2 regions of the Halobacillus sp. SY10 genome follow, and region 2 is predicted to be linked to the other one. Evidence: a T-box and tRNA genes for the amino acid it is inferred to sense, from the RefSeq annotation. Region 2 holds a T-box; the other holds one or more tRNA genes.

Region 1 (9,328 bases), 410 kb from region 2:
AGGTGGATGCATTCACAGCACCCAAATTAAAAGATACATTGCTGCCGCTGACGAAGGAAAAAGGCCAAGTCGTAGAGGTGGATTTTCAGGATGTGAATTACATGGATTCCACAGGTCTTGGTGTATTCATCAGTGCCTTGAAATCGACGAAGGAGCATGAATCTGAGATGCGCCTTGTCCATATGCAGGACCGTGTTTACCGTCTCTTCAAGATTACGGGGTTAACAGAAATTATAAACATCGAGTCTACAGTGCAAGGTGGAATGTAAACATGGAACCATTTGATTTTGTTGAAGTGAAGGTACCTGCCAAAGCGGAATACATCGGTGTCGTCCGTCTGAGCATATCAGGGATTGCCAACCGAATGGGATTCACTTATGAAGATATCGAAGATTTGAAAGTAGCCATTTCAGAGGCGATTACAAATGCAGTGAAACATGCATATAAAGAAACGGGTGAAGGTGAAATTACCATCGGTTTCGGTGTTTATCAGGACAGACTTGAAATCATGGTCGCTGATCATGGAGGAAGCTTTAACCTTGGCGAGATTAAGGAAGATATCGGCCCTTATAAACAAGATGATGATATCGAAGAACTGCGCGAAGGAGGCTTTGGCCTGTTTCTCATTGATGCTCTGATGGACAAAGTTGAAATCAATAGCAAATATGGAGTCATTGTCCTTATGACAAAATATCTCCATGAAACCGGGGTGGGTCAAGATGGCGACCAAATCACAACACCACAATGAGGAAGTTTACGAATGGATCGCCTATCTACAAGAGAACCCGAGAGATGAAGAGATCCAAGAAAAGGTTGTCCTCGTTTATAAGGACCTTGTAGAATCCATTGCTCGTAAATACTCAAAAAACAGCACCATTCATGAAGACTTGGTTCAAGTCGGCATGCTTGGACTGTTAGCGGCAATCCGAAGGTATGATCCCGAATTCGGAAAGTCCTTTGAGTCGTTTGCCATACCGACGATCATTGGGGAAATCAAACGCTTCATTCGTGACAAAACATGGAGCGTCCATGTCCCGCGTAGAATCAAGGAGCTTGGGCCGAAGATCAAAAGGGTATCGGAAGAACTAACGAATTCATTGCAGCGCTCTCCATCTGTAAAAGAAATTGCAGATGAATTAGAAGTATCCGAAGAGGATATCCTTGAAACGATGGAAATGGGCAAAAGCTATAAAGCTCTGTCTGTCGACCGTAAGATTGAAGCAGACTCTGACGGCAGCACCGTCACCATCCTTGATTTGATTGGAAATCAGGAAGATGGTTATTCCAACATCGATCAGAGGATGCTCTTAGAAAAGATTCTGCCCATCCTTAGCGAACGCGAACAGGAAATCTTACAATGCACGTACTTTGAAAACATGAGTCAGAAAGATACAGGCGAACGACTGGGCATCTCCCAGATGCACGTATCCCGTTTGCAAAGGCGTGCATTGAGGAAACTGAGAGAAGCCTTGCAATCTGAATCTGTCGAGGTATTCTAGTGGAAAAGGAAAATAAACGGGTGGATTTATCTATTTTCCAAAAAGCCAAAAAAGGGAATTATTATTGTGGGGACAGCTATTTCTATAAGGAAACGGAGGATGCATTCCTTTGTGCCCTTGCCGATGGCCTCGGAAGTGGCGAAATGGCCCGCGAATCGTCCAAGGCGGTTATGGAAGTGATAGAGGAACATCCTGACTTGACTCTAGAAGCTCTCATCAAAAAATGCAATGAGGTGTTGGTAGGGAAACGAGGAGTGGTCCTTGGGATTTTAAGGATCGACTTTAACGCTCGTACTTACTCTTATTCATCGATTGGTAACATCGGGGTTATTACTGTGGACCCGGATGGGAAGCGTAATCGCAACATTCCGTTGGCTGGTTACTTATCCGGTTATCCTCGCAGGCTGAGAATTTCTCACGGAACTGTGCAGGAAGGGATGGTATTCCTTATGTTTTCAGACGGAGTCAATGACCGTCGTCTGTCTTCAAATTTCACTCATTCCAGAGACGTTGAGCAAATCACTCAACATTATAAAGAATTATACGGTCAATCCCGTGATGATGATATCACACTGATTGCTATGGCTTATAATTGAAACCCTTCATTCGAACCGAAAGGTAGAATGAAGGGTTTTATTGTTTTTGTTCGAACATTCATCTTACTATTAGTTATTAAAGTATATGGCAGGATTGTGGAAGACTTGATTTCGAGATGTTTTGGGATTCGTTTGCCGTGTTGAGCGTCAGGGATGGCTGGGAAGCCACTCGCTTTCCTGCGGGGATGACGGCAAGTCTCCTCGTGCTTCACACTGCGGGGTCTCGCCAGCCAATCCATTCCCGCGGGAGTCTCGCAGCTTCCCCATAGCCGTCAAGCTAGTGAATGATTGTAATTTAGCTTAAGTGATAATCATTTACTATTCCTTTATTTTCCAGTTGGTGCCCTACCAAAAGCTGAAAGTGTCAAGGTTCTAAAAATCAGTCGTTCATCTTTTACTTGTAAGCTATACCTAAAATGTCAAATGGGCTGAGATGGTTCTTTCTGTGCTCTTTTCCTCCGTGAATCCTGGCATTCTCGTAGACAAGCCTTATCATGGCCCTCACGTTTTCGACTCCTGTTTCGGCAGCCGTTATCAGGTGAGGCAAAGACTCGCGCGCTGTGTCGATGCATTTGTATTCACTAGCTTCAGCTTGATGAATCTTGTGTAAATACAATCGACATTGGAACGCCAACATTGATGAGAGAAGTATTTCAATCAACGTTCCATATAAATGACATTCAAAGCGTTCTTGTTTCATCTTTTGAACCTCATCAATCTCAAATAAGGACTTCCACGTTTTAAATAAGATTTCGATTTGCCATCTCAGGGAATACAGAGGGTATAGGTCTTGAGCCTTCAAATTCTCATGTGTTATATTGGTCACGAGAATTTGGATAGAGTTTCTTTCTTGGGCAGAAAGGGTCTGGTGGCCTTTCTGCCTTTTTAATTGTAAAGCTCTATCCCGTCTTTTGCGCTGTTCTTTTGTGAGTTTTTGTGCGATCACACGCGCCACAAAGGAGTTGCGAGAGTCTCCACCAACTTTGATGAACCCGTAGTCGACCGTTTCGCCTCCATCACAACCTTTCAAGTCTTCCTCCGGTTTAACCTGGGTCCAACCTTCTTTTTTACTCCCCAACCAAAATTTCGTCTGACTCGGAACTCGCGTGATTAAAGACGCTTCACTTTTGAAGATTTCCCTGATGATGCTTGCCGAGTAATATCCTAGATCGCGCAAAAGTAAATCCCCCGGCTGGTGGGTCCCTAAAACTTCTCGGGCTGCGTCCTTATCGCTCCTTGATTCGCGGCTAATGGAATGATAAAGAAATTCACCTTTGATGTATTCATATTCCAGTTGTACCTTGACACCAGGGCCTTGAACACCAGGATAGTCCTCATAGTTTCTCGGGAGGCGAAAGGATGTCGCATCCATAATTCGAATGCGAGAGAATAAAGAATGGTGGTCCAATATCGTGGAGACCTTTCCCTGTTGACCAGCTAATCGATCATAAATCTGTTTCAAAAACGAAACAGCCTTCGTATTGAAACGTTGGTTCAAGCCCTGTTTGGTTATCGTGGTCAAGTATTCGTAGCTGAATTTGGTGCTTAAATTGCGCAAGCTTTTCTGACTAATCGAATGTTGAAGAAACGTACATAGAACGAGAAAAGCTTCTGGGTTAAGTTTTCCTTTCCGCTTTTGAAACCCTGTATCATAGGCCGTTTTTTGAATGAAATCAGGGTGGAATGTCTGACGAATAACCTGAGACATGGCCTTGATTTGTCTTTCAAATACCATAAAATCATCCTTCCATAGAAATTTCTTCAAGGAAGGATAACGTTTATAGGAGGGAAGATAAAATCGTTGAGCTTAGCTTGACGGCTATGCGCAGCTTCCCAACCATCCCATTCGATGAATGTGAGAAACGAACCCCATTACTGTGTGGGGGGTCTTCCACTATCCTTGTGTTATATGCATAAAGCGCTACATAACAAGCTTTCCGCACCCAGAATAGAGTGCCTGCAAGTTCGTATCCTCCATTTATTCTGTGCATAAAAGCAGCTTATTCTGGAAGTGGTTTCGAGACACTTATATGGCAAAGGGGCGGAGGGAAACGGTGAGACTCCTATGGGACGTGTGGGACAGGTGAGACCCCGGAAGGCGTAGCCTGAGGAGGCTCACCGCCCGCCCCATGGAAAGCGAACCTTTTCCCGCAGCCCCTAAACTCTCACAAAAGTCTCGAAACTGAGTGTTCAAGTATTCTCTTTTATAATTTGATACAATGGATGAGACGTCATTGAAGGAGGTCATTTTGTTGAGTGAAACAAATAAAAATACCGAGCTTATGAAGCTCGTAGCGAAACAGACGAAATTGAAGGATCAGACAATCAAACAAGTCATTGAATTACTTGAAGAAGGAAATACCGTTCCGTTTATCGCCCGTTATCGGAAAGAGCTGACAGGCGGACTGAATGAAGTGCAAATCAAAGAGATAGAAGATCAGTGGAACTATGTAACGAACCTTGTTCAGCGTAAGGAAGAAGTCATTCGCCTCATTGATGAACAGGGCAAACTGACCGAAGACTTACGCCGCCAAATTGAATCCGCTGAAAAACTTCAAAAAGTGGAAGACTTGTACCGCCCTTATAAACAAAAACGTAGGACAAGAGCGACGATTGCCAAAGAAAAAGGGTTGGAGCCTCTCGCGACTCAAGTGTGGGAACAGCAGAACATCGACTTTGAAAAGGAAGCTGAAGCCTTCTTTTCTGATGAACACGAAGTGAATACGGTTGAAGATGTCTGGGGAGGGGTGAATGATATCATCGCCGAATGGATCTCGGATGACCCTACATATCGAGAAAAGATTAGAAAACAGACGCACGACAAGGGTGTCATCGCTTCATCTGAAAAGAAAGCAGATAAAGATGAAAAAGGCATTTTTGAAATGTATTATGACTACCAAGAACCCGTTCGGTCTATCGTGTCCCACCGTGTTCTAGCCCTTAACCGTGGTGAAAAAGAAGAAATCATTAAAGTATCCGTTCAGCCTCCTGAAGAGGCGATTGTTCAATATTTGGAGAGGAGTGTCATTAAACGCCATACGGTCGGGAAGCTTCGTTCCATTTTGGAAGAAGCCATTCAGGACAGTTATAAGCGTTTAATTCAGCCATCTGTTGAAAGGGAGATCCGAGGTGCATTATCTGAGCAAGCCGAGGAACAGGCGATTGAAGTTTTCTCCAGTAACCTGCGAAACCTCTTGCTCCAACCCCCGTTGAAAGGGAAAGTGGTTCTGGGAGTAGACCCTGCCTACCGTACCGGATGTAAGCTTGCCGTCGTAGATGAAACAGGGAAAGTGCTGGACATTGGCGTCATCTACCCAACAGCACCTAGAAATGATACGGCAGGAGCAGAGAAAAAGATTCTTGCCTTCATGGATACGTATGACATTGAGCTGATGGCCATCGGGAATGGTACAGCCTCCAGAGAAACGGAACAATTCATCGCAGATATGATCCAAAAACATCAGCTGAAGGCTTCTTATATGATTGTTAATGAAGCAGGGGCAAGTGTGTATTCAGCTTCGAAGCTCGCCCGTGAAGAATTCCCTGACTTTCAAGTGGAAGAACGAAGTGCGGTATCTATCGCTCGCCGTGTCCAGGATCCATTAGCAGAACTCGTGAAAATTGATCCTAAATCGATCGGTGTCGGTCAATACCAGCACGATGTAACTCAGAAAAAACTGAATGAATCATTAACATTCGTTGTAGAGACGGCGGTGAATCAAGTGGGAGTTAATGTGAACACAGCCTCTTCTTCTCTGCTGCAATATGTATCAGGGCTAAGTAAAACCGTTGCGAACAATGTCGTGAAAAAGAGGGAGGAGTTAGGCAAGTTTACGAAACGATCCGAACTCAAAGATATTCCACGCTTAGGTGCAAAGACATTTGAGCAAAGTATCGGCTTTTTACGAATACTAGACGGAAAAGAACCTCTTGATCGCACACCTATCCACCCGGAAAGTTACAAAGCGACAAGGGAACTGCTGAGGAAGTTCGGATTTACCACAGAAGATATCGGAACGGACAAGTTAGCAGAAGAATTGAAAAGTGTAGACACATCATCTGTAGCAGAACAACTGGACATTGGGGAGTTGACGCTGCAGGATATTGTGAAATCTCTCGTTCAGCCTGGCCGCGACCCAAGGGATGATTTGCCTAAGCCATTGCTGAAAACGAATGTTCTTTCAATGGAAGATTTAGAACAGGGGATGGAACTGGAAGGAACCGTAAGGAACGTAGTAGACTTCGGTGCTTTCGTGGATATTGGTGTAAAACAGGATGGGCTTGTCCATATCTCAAAACTTGCTGACAAATTCGTCAAACACCCAATGGACGTGGTGGCGGTAGGGGACGTCGTTACCGTTTGGGTCGATCAAGTGGATGTACAAAAGCAGAGGATCGCTTTGACCATGATCAATCAAGGATAATACTAAATGAAATTGCCTGGAGAGAGAAAGCTTTCCGGGTAGTTTTTATTTGTATAGGTGCTGATAGTAATACCAGCATTGATTCAGCATTTTAATTTGATATTTATCTTTGTTCAAGAATGCTTTTGTCATTTGGTTCTTCAACCAGGAAGGCATTAAGAAGTCATCTCCTTCATATTCAACTTTTTTCATTCTTATGATACAGTATGCAAAGGACGAGGGAGGTGTTCCTATGACAGACCAGGAATTGCAGCAATGGACCGATGAATTATCGAAAAAATACTTTGACAAGCCTTTTGCGCATGATGTATACTTCAATTCTCGTCTTCGGACGACAGGAGGGAGATACATTCCTTCTAAAAAAGTAATTGAAATCAATCCGAAATATATAGTAGAATTAGATGGTGTCGAATTAGAAGGCATCATTAAACATGAACTTTGTCATTACCACCTTCATATTGAAGGGAAAGGTTTTGGGCATCGCGATCCTGAGTTCAAGGCTTTATTAAAAGAAACAGGGTCTCCACGACACTGTTCACCATTGCCTTCTGAAAAAAGTGGGAACTTCCATCACTATGTTTGTACAAAATGCGGACAAACATACAAGCGGAAAAGACGGGTGAACACAAAACGTTTCGGATGTGGGAAATGTAAAGGGAATATAAAAAAGAAGTAAATTTTCCATTGACGAAAGAGGGGCCACATGTTAAATTAGTTAAGTCCTAACAAAACAAGCCAAAAACACATGGGAAACGACTTAAATTTCATGTAAAAAAGGTTTGACACCACGGACGAAATGTTATAAGATATAAAACGTCGCTGATAAACAGCAACGAACATTACGAATTATTCCAACGTAGCTCAGTGGTAGAGCAATCGGCTGTTAACCGATCGGTCGTAGGTTCGAATCCTACCGTTGGAGCCATTACGGAGAAGTACTCAAGTGGCTGAAGAGGCGCCCCTGCTAAGGGTGTAGGTCGCGTAAGCGGCGCGAGGGTTCAAATCCCTCCTTCTCCGCCATTTATTTTTGGCCCGTTGGTCAAGTGGTTAAGACACCGCCCTTTCACGGCGGTAACACGGGTTCGAATCCCGTACGGGTCACTTAACCTTATAAAGGTCCGGTAGTTCAGTTGGTTAGAATGCCTGCCTGTCACGCAGGAGGTCGCGGGTTCGAGTCCCGTCCGGACCGCCACTCTTTTTGGGCCATAGCCAAGCGGTAAGGCAACGGTTTTTGGTACCGTCATGCGCTGGTTCGAATCCAGCTGGCCCAGCCATTTTTCTTTCGAAAAAGAGTTGACAAAAAGCTGAATAAGTTATATGATGTTTCTTGTGCTTCAAAAAAACAACATCATCATTGAGTGTTACAGATTCCTTTAATAGGAGCCATTAGCTCAGCTGGTAGAGCATCTGACTTTTAATCAGAGGGTCGAAGGTTCGAATCCTTCATGGCTCACCATTTATTATGCGGGTGTGGTGGAATTGGCAGACACGCTAGATTTAGGATCTAGTGCTTCACGGCGTGGGGGTTCAAGTCCCTCCACCCGCATTATCCAATTATCATGATCAGCATCCCATTGTTTACTACAGCAATTTTGCGGTCGTGGCGGAATCGGCAGACGCGCTAGGTTGAGGGCCTAGTGGGAGGTAATCCCGTGGAGGTTCAAGTCCTCTCGGCCGCACCAACTTTTTTTAAAAAAAGTGCTTGCGTCACAACACAAAAGATGATAAGATATTAAATGTCGCTTTTTTAATGCGCCCGTAGCTCAATTGGATAGAGCGTCTGACTACGGATCAGAAGGTTAGGGGTTCGACTCCTCTCGGGCGCGCCATTAACGGGAAGTAGCTCAGCTTGGTAGAGCACTTGGTTTGGGACCAAGGGGTCGCAGGTTCGAATCCTGTCTTCCCGACCATCGAAATCCTAAATAACAATATGATACACTTGCGGGTGTAGTTTAGTGGTAAAACCTCAGCCTTCCAAGCTGATGATGAGGGTTCGATTCCCTTCACCCGCTCCATTTTATTGAATGTCATCGGGGCCTGTAGCTCAGTTGGTTAGAGCGCACGCCTGATAAGCGTGAGGTCGGTGGTTCAAGTCCACTCAGGCCCACCATGATTCATTTGATTTTTGAAAACTGAACGAACCAACCAGTACGTCAAAACATTTCTTCTTTATAGAAGAGATTTGAAACAAGCACATTCGGTGTGCAAATGAGCAAGTCAAACTTAACTTTTATGGAGAGTTTGATCCTGGCTCAGGACGAACGCTGGCGGCGTGCCTAATACATGCAAGTCGAGCGCGGGAAGCGAGTGGATCCTCATCTGAGGTGAAGCTCGTGGAACGAGCGGCGGACGGGTGAGTAACACGTGGGCAACCTGCCTGTAAGATCGGAATAACCCCGGGAAACCGGGGCTAATGCCGGGTAATACTTTCTTTCGCATGAAGGAAAGTTGAAAGATGGCTTCTTGCTATCACTTACAGATGGGCCCGCGGCGCATTAGCTAGTTGGTGAGGTAACGGCTCACCAAGGCGACGATGCGTAGCCGACCTGAGAGGGTGATCGGCCACACTGGGACTGAGACACGGCCCAGACTCCTACGGGAGGCAGCAGTAGGGAATCTTCCGCAATGGACGAAAGTCTGACGGAGCAACGCCGCGTGAACGATGAAGGTCTTCGGATCGTAAAGTTCTGTTGTTAGGGAAGAACAAGTACCGTGCGAATAGAGCGGTACCTTGACGGTACCTAACGAGGAAGCCCCGGCTAACTACGTGCCAGCAGCCGCGGTAATACGTAGGGGGCAAGCGTTGTCC
Region 2 (9,328 bases):
TGCGGTCACTTGAAGATAAGTGAGAATCGGATCCGTGGAGTGCAAAGAAAGTTCCTCCTTTCTAACATAAAAGGAATTCTCCCCCATTTTTTTATGGTTGAAAAAGCCCGACCATTGTCGTATTGTAAATAACAATAAGAAATGGTGTTACGAGAATATACCACTTATTTTACCCACTTTCACCCAAACTATTTTAAGAAGAAAAGGAGAGGTCAAGCATGCGTGAAGACAAGTTTACAAAAGAAGGTTTAACGTTTGACGATGTACTACTTTTGCCTGCTAAGTCCGATGTTTTGCCCCGTGATGTTTCGCTGGCAACAGAATTATCTCCGACATTACGTCTGAATATGCCGATCATCAGTGCCGGAATGGATACGGTGACGGAAGCTAAAATGGCGATCGGTATGGCACGTCAAGGAGGACTTGGCGTCATTCATAAGAATATGTCGATTGAAGAGCAAGCAGAACATGTCGACCGAGTGAAACGCTCCGAAAGCGGCGTCATTACGAACCCGTTCTTTCTGACTCCGGAACACCAAGTATTTGATGCTGAACATTTAATGGGGAAATTCCGTATTTCCGGTGTGCCGATCGTTAATACTGTGGAAGAACAGAAACTTGTCGGAATCATCACCAACCGTGACCTCCGTTTCATCGAAGATTATTCGATTAAAATAAGTGACGTCATGACCCGTGAGAACCTTGTCACAGCACCTGTAGGAACGACACTGGATGAAGCAGAAAAAATCTTGCAGCAATATAAGATTGAAAAGCTACCGATGGTAGATAACAATGGGATCCTCAAAGGATTGATCACCATCAAAGATATAGAGAAAGTGATCGAATTCCCATTATCAGCAAAAGATGAACAAGGTCGTCTCCTCTGTGCGGCAGCTGTCGGTGTCACGGCAGATGCGATGACGCGTATTGATAAATTAGTGGAAGCAGGGGTCGATGCTCTTGTCGTCGATACCGCCCATGGTCACTCTCAGGGTGTGATTGATCAGGTGAAGCGGATCCGTGACCGTCATCCAAAAGTGAATATCATTGCAGGAAACGTAGGGACAGCAGAAGCGACACGCGAATTGATCGAAGCAGGGGCGGACGTTGTAAAAGTAGGTATTGGACCAGGATCGATTTGTACGACCCGTGTCGTTGCAGGTGTCGGTGTTCCTCAAATCACTGCCGTCTATGACTGTGCGAAGGAAGCGGAGAAATACAATAAGCCGGTCATTGCCGACGGAGGAATCAAATATTCAGGTGACATCGTGAAAGCTCTTGCTGCAGGTGGACATGCCGTTATGCTCGGAAGTTTACTAGCCGGTGTTTCAGAAAGCCCTGGCGAAACGGAAATCTTCCAAGGCCGCCGGTTCAAAGTCTACCGGGGGATGGGATCTGTCGGTGCCATGGAATCCGGATCCAAAGATCGTTACTTCCAAAATGACCAAGAAGCGAAGAAACTTGTGCCTGAAGGGATTGAAGGACGCATGCCATATAAAGGACCATTGGCAGACTCCATCCATCAGCTTCTCGGAGGTATCCGCTCGGGTATGGGGTATTGTGGAACACCAACCATCAGTGCTTTACGTACAGACGCACAATTCACAAGAATTACAGGGGCTGGTTTAAGAGAGAGCCATCCACATGATGTTCAAATTACAAAAGAAGCGCCAAACTACTCCGTTTGACCCGTATAAAAAGTGATAGACAGGGACTTTTCCCTGTCTATTCTTTTATATAAGCATGTGATAAAATAACAAAGATGCATATTTTAAGGGTGGAGGTTGAGAAAGTGACACAAAGAATAAAAACATCTATGGCCTTGATGGTGGCATTGCTTATGGGGTTCTTTGCTGTGTCCATGAATCCTGGACATACATACGCAAGCGTAGATGTTGGCGCAGAATCGGCAATACTCGTGGACGCGGAAACAGGGAAGATTTTATTTGAAAAAGAGGCAGATTTGACATTACCTCCTGCCAGTATGACGAAGATGATGACTGAATATCTTGTCATGGAAGCGATTGAGGAAGGTCAAATCAGCTGGGATACGACAACACAAATTAGTCAATACGCTTTTGATATATCGGCGAATCCTGAATTTTCAGGAGTTGGCCTGAGATTGGATGAAGAATATACGGTACGTGAACTTTATGAAGCAATGGCAATTAATTCAGATAATGCAACAACTATTGCGCTTACGGAATTGATTGCTGGCAGTGAAGCTGAATTTGTTCAAATGATGAACGAAAAGGGAGCGGAAATGGGTCTTCCTGATTACGATTTCGTAAACTCTACTGGATTGAATAACTCTCATTTAGGAGACAACTATCCTGAAGGAACAGATCCGGATGCAACAAACATGCTTTCTGCAAAATCTGCAGCGCTTCTCGCTTACCATTTGACGAACGACTATCCGGAAGCGCTTGAAATCTCAAGCAAACCGACACTTGAATTTGCTGGAGAAACCGTGACGAACTGGAACTGGATGCTTCCAGGCATGCCGGGTCAGAACTTGAAGCAGTTCGAGTACGAAGGTATGGACGGATTGAAAACAGGATACACAGAACTTGCTCAAAACACATTTACAGGGACGGCAGAACGAGACGGACAACGCTTCATTTCAGTCGTCATGAAATCCGAATCCAGGGCCTCCCGTTTCGACCAAACAGAGAAGCTGCTGGACTACGGTTTCAATCAATTCTCACGACAGGAACTTTTCGCAGCAGGAGCCACTCCTGAAGAAAAGTCGACGCTTCCTGTCGCAAAAGGAAAAGAAGAGGAAGTAGCGATTGAAACGAGTGCAGCCTTAAGCACACTGTTGAAAAGCGGAGAAGAAGATCAATATGAGATTCAGTTCAACATTTCTGAGGATCAGTTGGATGACGAAGGTAACCTTGTCGCGCCTGTAGAAAAAGGCCAGAAAGTCGGGACAGCGAAACTTGTATACAACGGGGAAGAAGACTATGGAAATATCCTTTCTGAAGGTGGACAAACCGTCGAGATCGTCACTTCTTCCAGCGTGGAAAAAGCAAACTGGTTCATGCTTACCCTCGGTGCCATCGGTGAATTTTTCAGTGATATCTTCACAGGCGCGGTCGATATGGTTAAAGGCTGGTTTTAGGTGAAAAAATCCCTATATAACCAGTGGGATTTAATATAGTAATGCGTTACAATAGAGGATAAGAATCTATGATTCGAAATAAAATGCTTAAACTATAGAGCTGTTAGGGAGGAATCAACATGGCACAAACAGGTACGGATCGCGTAAAACGCGGCATGGCAGAAATGCAAAAAGGTGGCGTCATCATGGACGTCGTAAACGCAGAACAAGCAAAAATCGCTGAAGAAGCAGGAGCAGTAGCCGTAATGGCTCTTGAACGAGTTCCAGCAGACATCCGCGCAGCAGGCGGGGTCGCTCGTATGGCTGATCCTACGATCGTTGAAGAAGTGATGAATGCCGTTTCTATTCCAGTTATGGCAAAAGCTCGTATCGGGCATATTACAGAAGCACGCGTCCTTGAAGCGATGGGCGTTGACTATATCGATGAGAGTGAAGTTCTTACTCCAGCTGATGAAATCTATCACATCAAAAAAGATGAGTACACAGTTCCATTCGTATGTGGCTGCCGTAACCTTGGTGAAGCGACACGCCGCATCCGTGAAGGTGCATCCATGCTTCGTACGAAGGGCGAACCAGGAACAGGAAACATTGTAGAGGCTGTCAGCCATATGCGTCAGGTTCAGTCTCAAATCCGTCATTTGCGCGGACTTTCCGAAGATGAAGTGATGGTCTATGCAAAAGATAATGGCGCTCCATTCGATCTATTGATGGAGATCCGTGAAGAAGGACGTCTGCCTGTCGTCAACTTTGCTGCCGGTGGTATTGCAACTCCTGCTGATGCATCCTTGATGATGCAGCTTGGAGCAGACGGAGTATTCGTTGGATCTGGTATTTTCAAATCCAACAATCCTGAAAAGTTTGCACGTGCAATTGTTGAAGCAACGACTCACTATGACGATTACAAGTTGATTGGTGAATTGTCCAAAGGTCTTGGAACAGCCATGAAAGGGATGGAAATGTCCACCCTTACTCCTGAACAGCGTATGCAGGATCGCAGCCAGTAAATAAAGGAGAATGCAGCATGACTACAATCGGTGTATTAGGCCTTCAAGGCGCTTTCCGTGAGCATGTGCGTTCTGTCGAAGCGACAGGTGCCAAAGCCGTCGTCGTCAAAAGAACAGAACAGCTGAAAGAGATCGATGGCTTGATTATCCCTGGTGGAGAAAGTACGACCATCCGCAGACTGATCGATAAGTACGAGTTTCTAGAGCCAATCCGACAATTCGGAAAAAGCGGCAACCCGATTTTCGGTACGTGTGCGGGGCTCATCTTACTCGCTTCAGAAATCGATGGTTCTTATGACGTCCATCTAGGGGTCATGGATATCAAAGTCCGTCGTAATGCTTTCGGGCGTCAGCGAGAAAGTTTTGAAGCCGATCTGGATATCGAAGGTGTGGCAGAAGGATTCAATGCCGTATTCATCCGTGCTCCTTACATTGAAGGGGTAGGAGAAAATACGAAAGTGTTGGCACGCTACGACGGTCATATCGTAGCCGCTCAAGAAGGTCACTATTTAGCCTGTTCCTTCCATCCGGAATTGACAGACGACCATCGTTTAACGGACCATTTTGTGAAAATGGTAGAAGAAGCTAAAAAAACACTTGCATTATAATTCTGAATCCGCTAATCTTATGTAACACAAACCATAATTGAACGCGATGACAGGAAATAGTAACATGTCCCTTCTTCTCAAAGAGAGTCAGTGGCTGGTGTGAACTGACGGAGAAGCCATGTGAATCCATCCTCGAGTGTCTGACTGAATGAAGTAGGTCAGACCGGTACTCACCGTTATGAGTGAAGCCGGAAGGTCATATGTACCTTCAACTTGGGTGGTATCGCGGGAAGCATAAACCAAAGCTCTCGTCCCTTATTTAGGGACGGGAGCTTTTTGTTTAGCTTCAAATCAATTGAAATGAGTATATAAAGGAGGAAGTAAACATGTTGGACATGAAATACTTACGCCAGAACTTTGATGAAGTAAAAGGAAAACTGCAAAACCGGGGAGAAGACCTTTCTGACTTGGATGCCTTCGGCGATTTGGATAGCAAGCGCCGTGAGCTGATTCAGGAAACGGAAGAATTGAAAGCAAAGCGTAATGAAGTTTCCAAGGAAATCTCCCAGCTGAAAAAAGCGAAGGAAGACGCGGATGATAAAATTAAAGAAATGCGTGAAGTCGGCGATCGCATAAAAACGCTTGATACAGAGCTGAAAGAAGTAGAAGAGAAACTCGAAACACTTCTATTATCTATCCCGAACATCCCTCACGAAAGTGTACCTGTCGGTGGGGATGAAGAAGACAATATCGAAGCACGAAAAGACGGAGAGATTCCGACATTTGGTTTCGAAGCTAAACCTCACTGGGATGTAGCGACAGATTTAGGCATCCTTGATTTCGAAAGAGCGTCCAAGGTTACTGGAAGCCGCTTCGTTTTCTACAAAGGACTAGGTGCTCGTTTAGAGCGTGCGTTACTTAATTTCATGATGGACCTGCATGCAGATGAACACGGCTATCAGGAAATGCTGCCACCACAAATGGTTAACCGCACAGCGATGACAGGAACAGGTCAATTACCGAAATTCGAAGAAGACGCTTTTAAAATTGAAGACTGGGATTATTTCCTTGTACCAACAGCTGAGGTACCTGTAACGAACTTCCACAGAGAAGAAATTCTATCTGTTGAAGACCTTCCACAAAAGTTCGTAGCCTTCAGCACGAATTTCCGTTCTGAAGCAGGGTCTGCCGGTCGTGATACAAGAGGATTGATCCGTCAGCACCAATTCAATAAAGTCGAGCTTGTCCAGCTGGCAAAGCCGGAAGAGTCTTATGATGTTCTGGAAGAACTGACCGGACATGCAGAAAAAGTCCTTCAGCTGTTGAAACTTCCTTATCGTGTGATGAGCATGTGCACTGGAGATCTAGGATTTACAGCAGCGAAGAAATACGACATTGAAGTGTGGATCCCGAGCCAGGAGACCTACCGTGAAATCAGCTCTTGCTCTAATTTCGAAGATTTCCAGGCGCGCCGTGCAGGCATCCGCTTCCGTAGAGAAGAAAAAGGAAAGCCTGAATTTGTACACACGTTGAATGGTTCTGGCCTGGCCATCGGTCGTACCGTTGCAGCCATTCTTGAAAATTACCAGCAGGAAGACGGGACGGTCATCGTACCAGAAGTTCTTCGTCCATACATGGGCGGAAAAGAAGTCATCAAGTAACTAAAACAAATAGAGAAAAAAGGAAGAACGTCTGGATCCTATTGATGATTCCAGACGTTTTTTTTGATTTCGTTTTTTGGAGACAAAGCTTTAGGGTCGCTCTTGACTCTGTTGAAGGGAATTTGTATAATTACGAGGTGACATTTTTTCGTGATTGTTCGACAACAACTTCTTTTTAAAAAAATTAAAGGATTTTGTTGACGGATTCGGACAACCATGATATTATATTCATTGTCGGTCACACGGAGGAGTACCCAAGTCCGGCTGAAGGGAGCGGTCTTGAAAACCGCCAGGGGGTTTACGCCCCGCGGGGGTTCGAATCCCTCCTCCTCCGCCATATTATTATCAACAATAGCGCATAAATATTGGAGATTTTATAGAACAGAAATCGTTACTTCGTGTAACGATTTTTTATTTTGTTTTCTTTACTTTCGTAGAATGAAAACAAAGAAAAGCCCTCACGCGACAGGATCGGTGAGGGCTATTTTTTATACTTTTTTTAGGAATCCAATAATACCTCTCCTTTATTGGGATAGGTCTTTTCAATATGCTGCTCCCCCCAGGCACACAGCATGTCTAATGCCCCTTTTAATGTCCATCCGTATTCCGTCAATTCATACTCCACTTTAGGTGGTACTTGGTTATAGACGATTCGCTTAATGACTCCATCCCTTTCCAATTCTCTCAGCTGCTGGGTCAACATTTTCTGTGTAATTCCTGGCATTAACCGTTTCAGTTCACTTGTCCGTCGTTTATTTTCGATCAAATGACAAAGGATGACGACCTTCCACTTGCCCCCGATCACTTCAAGTGCGGCTTCAACCGGAATATTATATTTGGGCATGAGATTTACCTCCTCTGGATCCTCTAAGTTTCTTTTTAGCATGTATATCCGTTGATTCACTATACACGAAAGATAGTTAAGTTAAAAAGATTTCGCACGAACAGCTTTCCTCAATGCCTATTTTATACAATAGTTACTCCCAGGTGCCTATAGCACATAGAAGTGCGTACTTCTCAAGTATTCGATTCGCCCTCATAATAAGATTTGTCATCCAGAGGCGCCCTGGAGATATAGATTTCAGTATTCATTCTTATCTATTTTTGTTAGGAGGAAAATGATGAGTTCACACGTAGAAAATACCCAGGAAATATCTCTTGACCATAAATCAAAAAGTTTTCCGTTTGCTTTATTAGCTCTTGCCATTAGTGCGTTCGGAATAGGAACGACAGAATTCGTACCCGTAGGTTTGTTATCAACGATGGCTGATGACCTTTCAATATCCATTACGCTTGCGGGTCTATTAATATCCGGTTATGCGGTCGGTGTTGCTGTGGGAGCACCTGTTTTGACGGCTCTCACAAATAAGATGAGTCGGAAAAGTTTATTGTTGGCTCTAATGGTTGTTTTCATTCTTGGTAATTTGGTGGCTTCCGTTTCGACAAGTTTTACGCTGCTGTTAATAGCGAGGATCATCACCGCTTTTTCTCACGGAATTTTCTTTTCGATCGGTTCGACCATTGCTGCAAGTTTAGTCCCTGAACATAAACGGGCAAGTGCCATTGCCTTTATGTTTACGGGATTGACGGTTGCAACAGTGACCGGTGTGCCTCTAGGAACTTTCATTGGACAAACCTTTGGTTGGAGGGCGACATTTGCAGGTGTAGCCCTGCTCGGCGTGATCGGCATCATCGCAAGTGCTTTGCTTGTCCCGAAAAACCTGGAAGAAGCACCACCGGCAAGTTTTCGTGATCAATTAAAAATTTTAACAGAAAGAAGAATTCTGCTATCCTTCGCCATTACAGGACTAGGATATGGCGGGACGTTTGTGGCATTCACGTATCTTGCTCCTTTACTAGAAGAAGTGACAGGTTTCAATCCGAAATATGTCAGTGTCATCCTGCTCATTTATGGAGTTGCGGTGGCGATCGGAAATACGATTGGCGGGAAAGTTTCCAATAAAAGGCCGATCAAAGCGCTGTTTTGGATGTTTGTGTTGCAGGCAATCGTATTGCTCCTTTTGGCCTTCGTTATTCCATTTAAAGTGTTGAGTTTGGTTGTATTGTTTTTTATGGGATTATTTGCTTTCATGAACGTACCTGCTTTGCAGATTTTGGTCGTTCAATTAGCTGAGAAATATGTTCCATCTGCGGTCAATGTAGCTTCCGCTTTGAATATCGCCGCATTCAATGTGGGAATCGCTATTGGATCTACTGTTGGTGGTGTGATCGTTGATACGATTGGTCTTGTTCACACACCATGGATCGGTGTAGTGATGGTGGGTGGCGCTGTTATCTTAACAAAGCTGCTGAATACGATGGAAAGATAATCTCCGAGAAGGACTCCTTTTTCAAAGGGGTCCTTTTCTCTTGTTATAATAGTATGGGAGAGAAAGGAGGGATGGCATGGGTTATGTCGAGGACTTACGTGCAATCATCGGTCATCGGCCCATTATATTAGTTGGATCTGTTGTGATGATCCTTGATGAAGAGGGACGTATATTGCTGCAGGAACGAACATCTCCTGAAGGTGTATGGGGATTGCCGGGGGGTTTGATGGAGCTTGGAGAAAGCACCGAACAAGTCGCGAAGCGTGAAGCTTTCGAAGAGACTGGATTAGAAATCGAGGACTTACAATTATTGAATGTTTACTCTGGAGAGGATCAGTTCAGTCGAGCTCCGAATGGAGATGAGTTTTACGTGGTGACAACGGCTTATTTCACCAGTCATTTTAGTGGGGACTATGTTTTTGATCCCGAAGAAACTGTGCAGGTGAAGTTTTTCGAGTTTCATGATTTACCTGAGAAAATGATTGGCAGTCACCGGATGATGATAGAGGATTATATACAAAAAACTCCTGACGCCAGCTAAGCGTTCAGGAGTTTTTTCGCTTGTTATTACGTTAATAAATGACTGGAGCGCCATTTACGTGATTGTTGGATGAAGTGACCGATTTTTTCAAGAACGGGTTCGATGCTTGTTTTGTCATTC

Evidence for each region. A T-box is a leader RNA that pairs with one kind of tRNA and senses whether it is charged. The one in region 2 lies ahead of serS (serine--tRNA ligase), so its partner is inferred to be a tRNA-Ser.
Region 1: it encodes a tRNA-Ser, which carries the amino acid that the T-box ahead of serS (serine--tRNA ligase) is inferred to sense. The anticodon was not compared.

The regions. Positions count from the first base shown of each region.
Region 1 covers NZ_CP174345.1:423,647-432,974, forward strand. The annotation lists gene ACJA3J_RS02245 (STAS domain-containing protein) at 1-269, shown strand, start outside; gene rsbW (anti-sigma B factor RsbW) at 272-748, shown strand; gene sigB (RNA polymerase sigma factor SigB) at 720-1,499, shown strand; gene ACJA3J_RS02260 (PP2C family serine/threonine-protein phosphatase) at 1,499-2,095, shown strand; gene ACJA3J_RS02265 (IS4 family transposase) at 2,490-3,830, opposite strand; gene ACJA3J_RS02270 (Tex family protein) at 4,348-6,519, shown strand; gene cmpA (cortex morphogenetic protein CmpA) at 6,565-6,675, opposite strand; gene ACJA3J_RS02280 (SprT family protein) at 6,752-7,195, shown strand; tRNA gene ACJA3J_RS02285 (tRNA-Asn) at 7,370-7,444, shown strand; tRNA gene ACJA3J_RS02290 (tRNA-Ser) at 7,449-7,539, shown strand; tRNA gene ACJA3J_RS02295 (tRNA-Glu) at 7,549-7,620, shown strand; tRNA gene ACJA3J_RS02300 (tRNA-Asp) at 7,635-7,711, shown strand; tRNA gene ACJA3J_RS02305 (tRNA-Gln) at 7,719-7,793, shown strand; tRNA gene ACJA3J_RS02310 (tRNA-Lys) at 7,900-7,975, shown strand; tRNA gene ACJA3J_RS02315 (tRNA-Leu) at 7,984-8,065, shown strand; tRNA gene ACJA3J_RS02320 (tRNA-Leu) at 8,114-8,201, shown strand; tRNA gene ACJA3J_RS02325 (tRNA-Arg) at 8,272-8,348, shown strand; tRNA gene ACJA3J_RS02330 (tRNA-Pro) at 8,353-8,429, shown strand; tRNA gene ACJA3J_RS02335 (tRNA-Gly) at 8,461-8,534, shown strand; tRNA gene ACJA3J_RS02340 (tRNA-Ile) at 8,553-8,629, shown strand; rRNA gene ACJA3J_RS02345 (16S ribosomal RNA) at 8,749-9,328, shown strand, end outside.
Region 2 covers NZ_CP174345.1:11,293-20,620, forward strand. The annotation lists gene ACJA3J_RS00045 (YaaC family protein) at 1-45, opposite strand, end outside; gene guaB (IMP dehydrogenase) at 219-1,688, shown strand; gene ACJA3J_RS00055 (serine hydrolase) at 1,793-3,124, shown strand; gene pdxS (pyridoxal 5'-phosphate synthase lyase subunit PdxS) at 3,244-4,128, shown strand; gene pdxT (pyridoxal 5'-phosphate synthase glutaminase subunit PdxT) at 4,146-4,736, shown strand; T-box leader at 4,774-4,995, shown strand; gene serS (serine--tRNA ligase) at 5,063-6,337, shown strand; tRNA gene ACJA3J_RS00075 (tRNA-Ser) at 6,582-6,674, shown strand; gene ACJA3J_RS00080 (helix-turn-helix domain-containing protein) at 6,837-7,181, opposite strand; gene ACJA3J_RS00085 (MFS transporter) at 7,459-8,667, shown strand; gene ACJA3J_RS00090 (NUDIX hydrolase) at 8,744-9,208, shown strand; gene ACJA3J_RS00095 (deoxynucleoside kinase) at 9,235-9,328, opposite strand, start outside.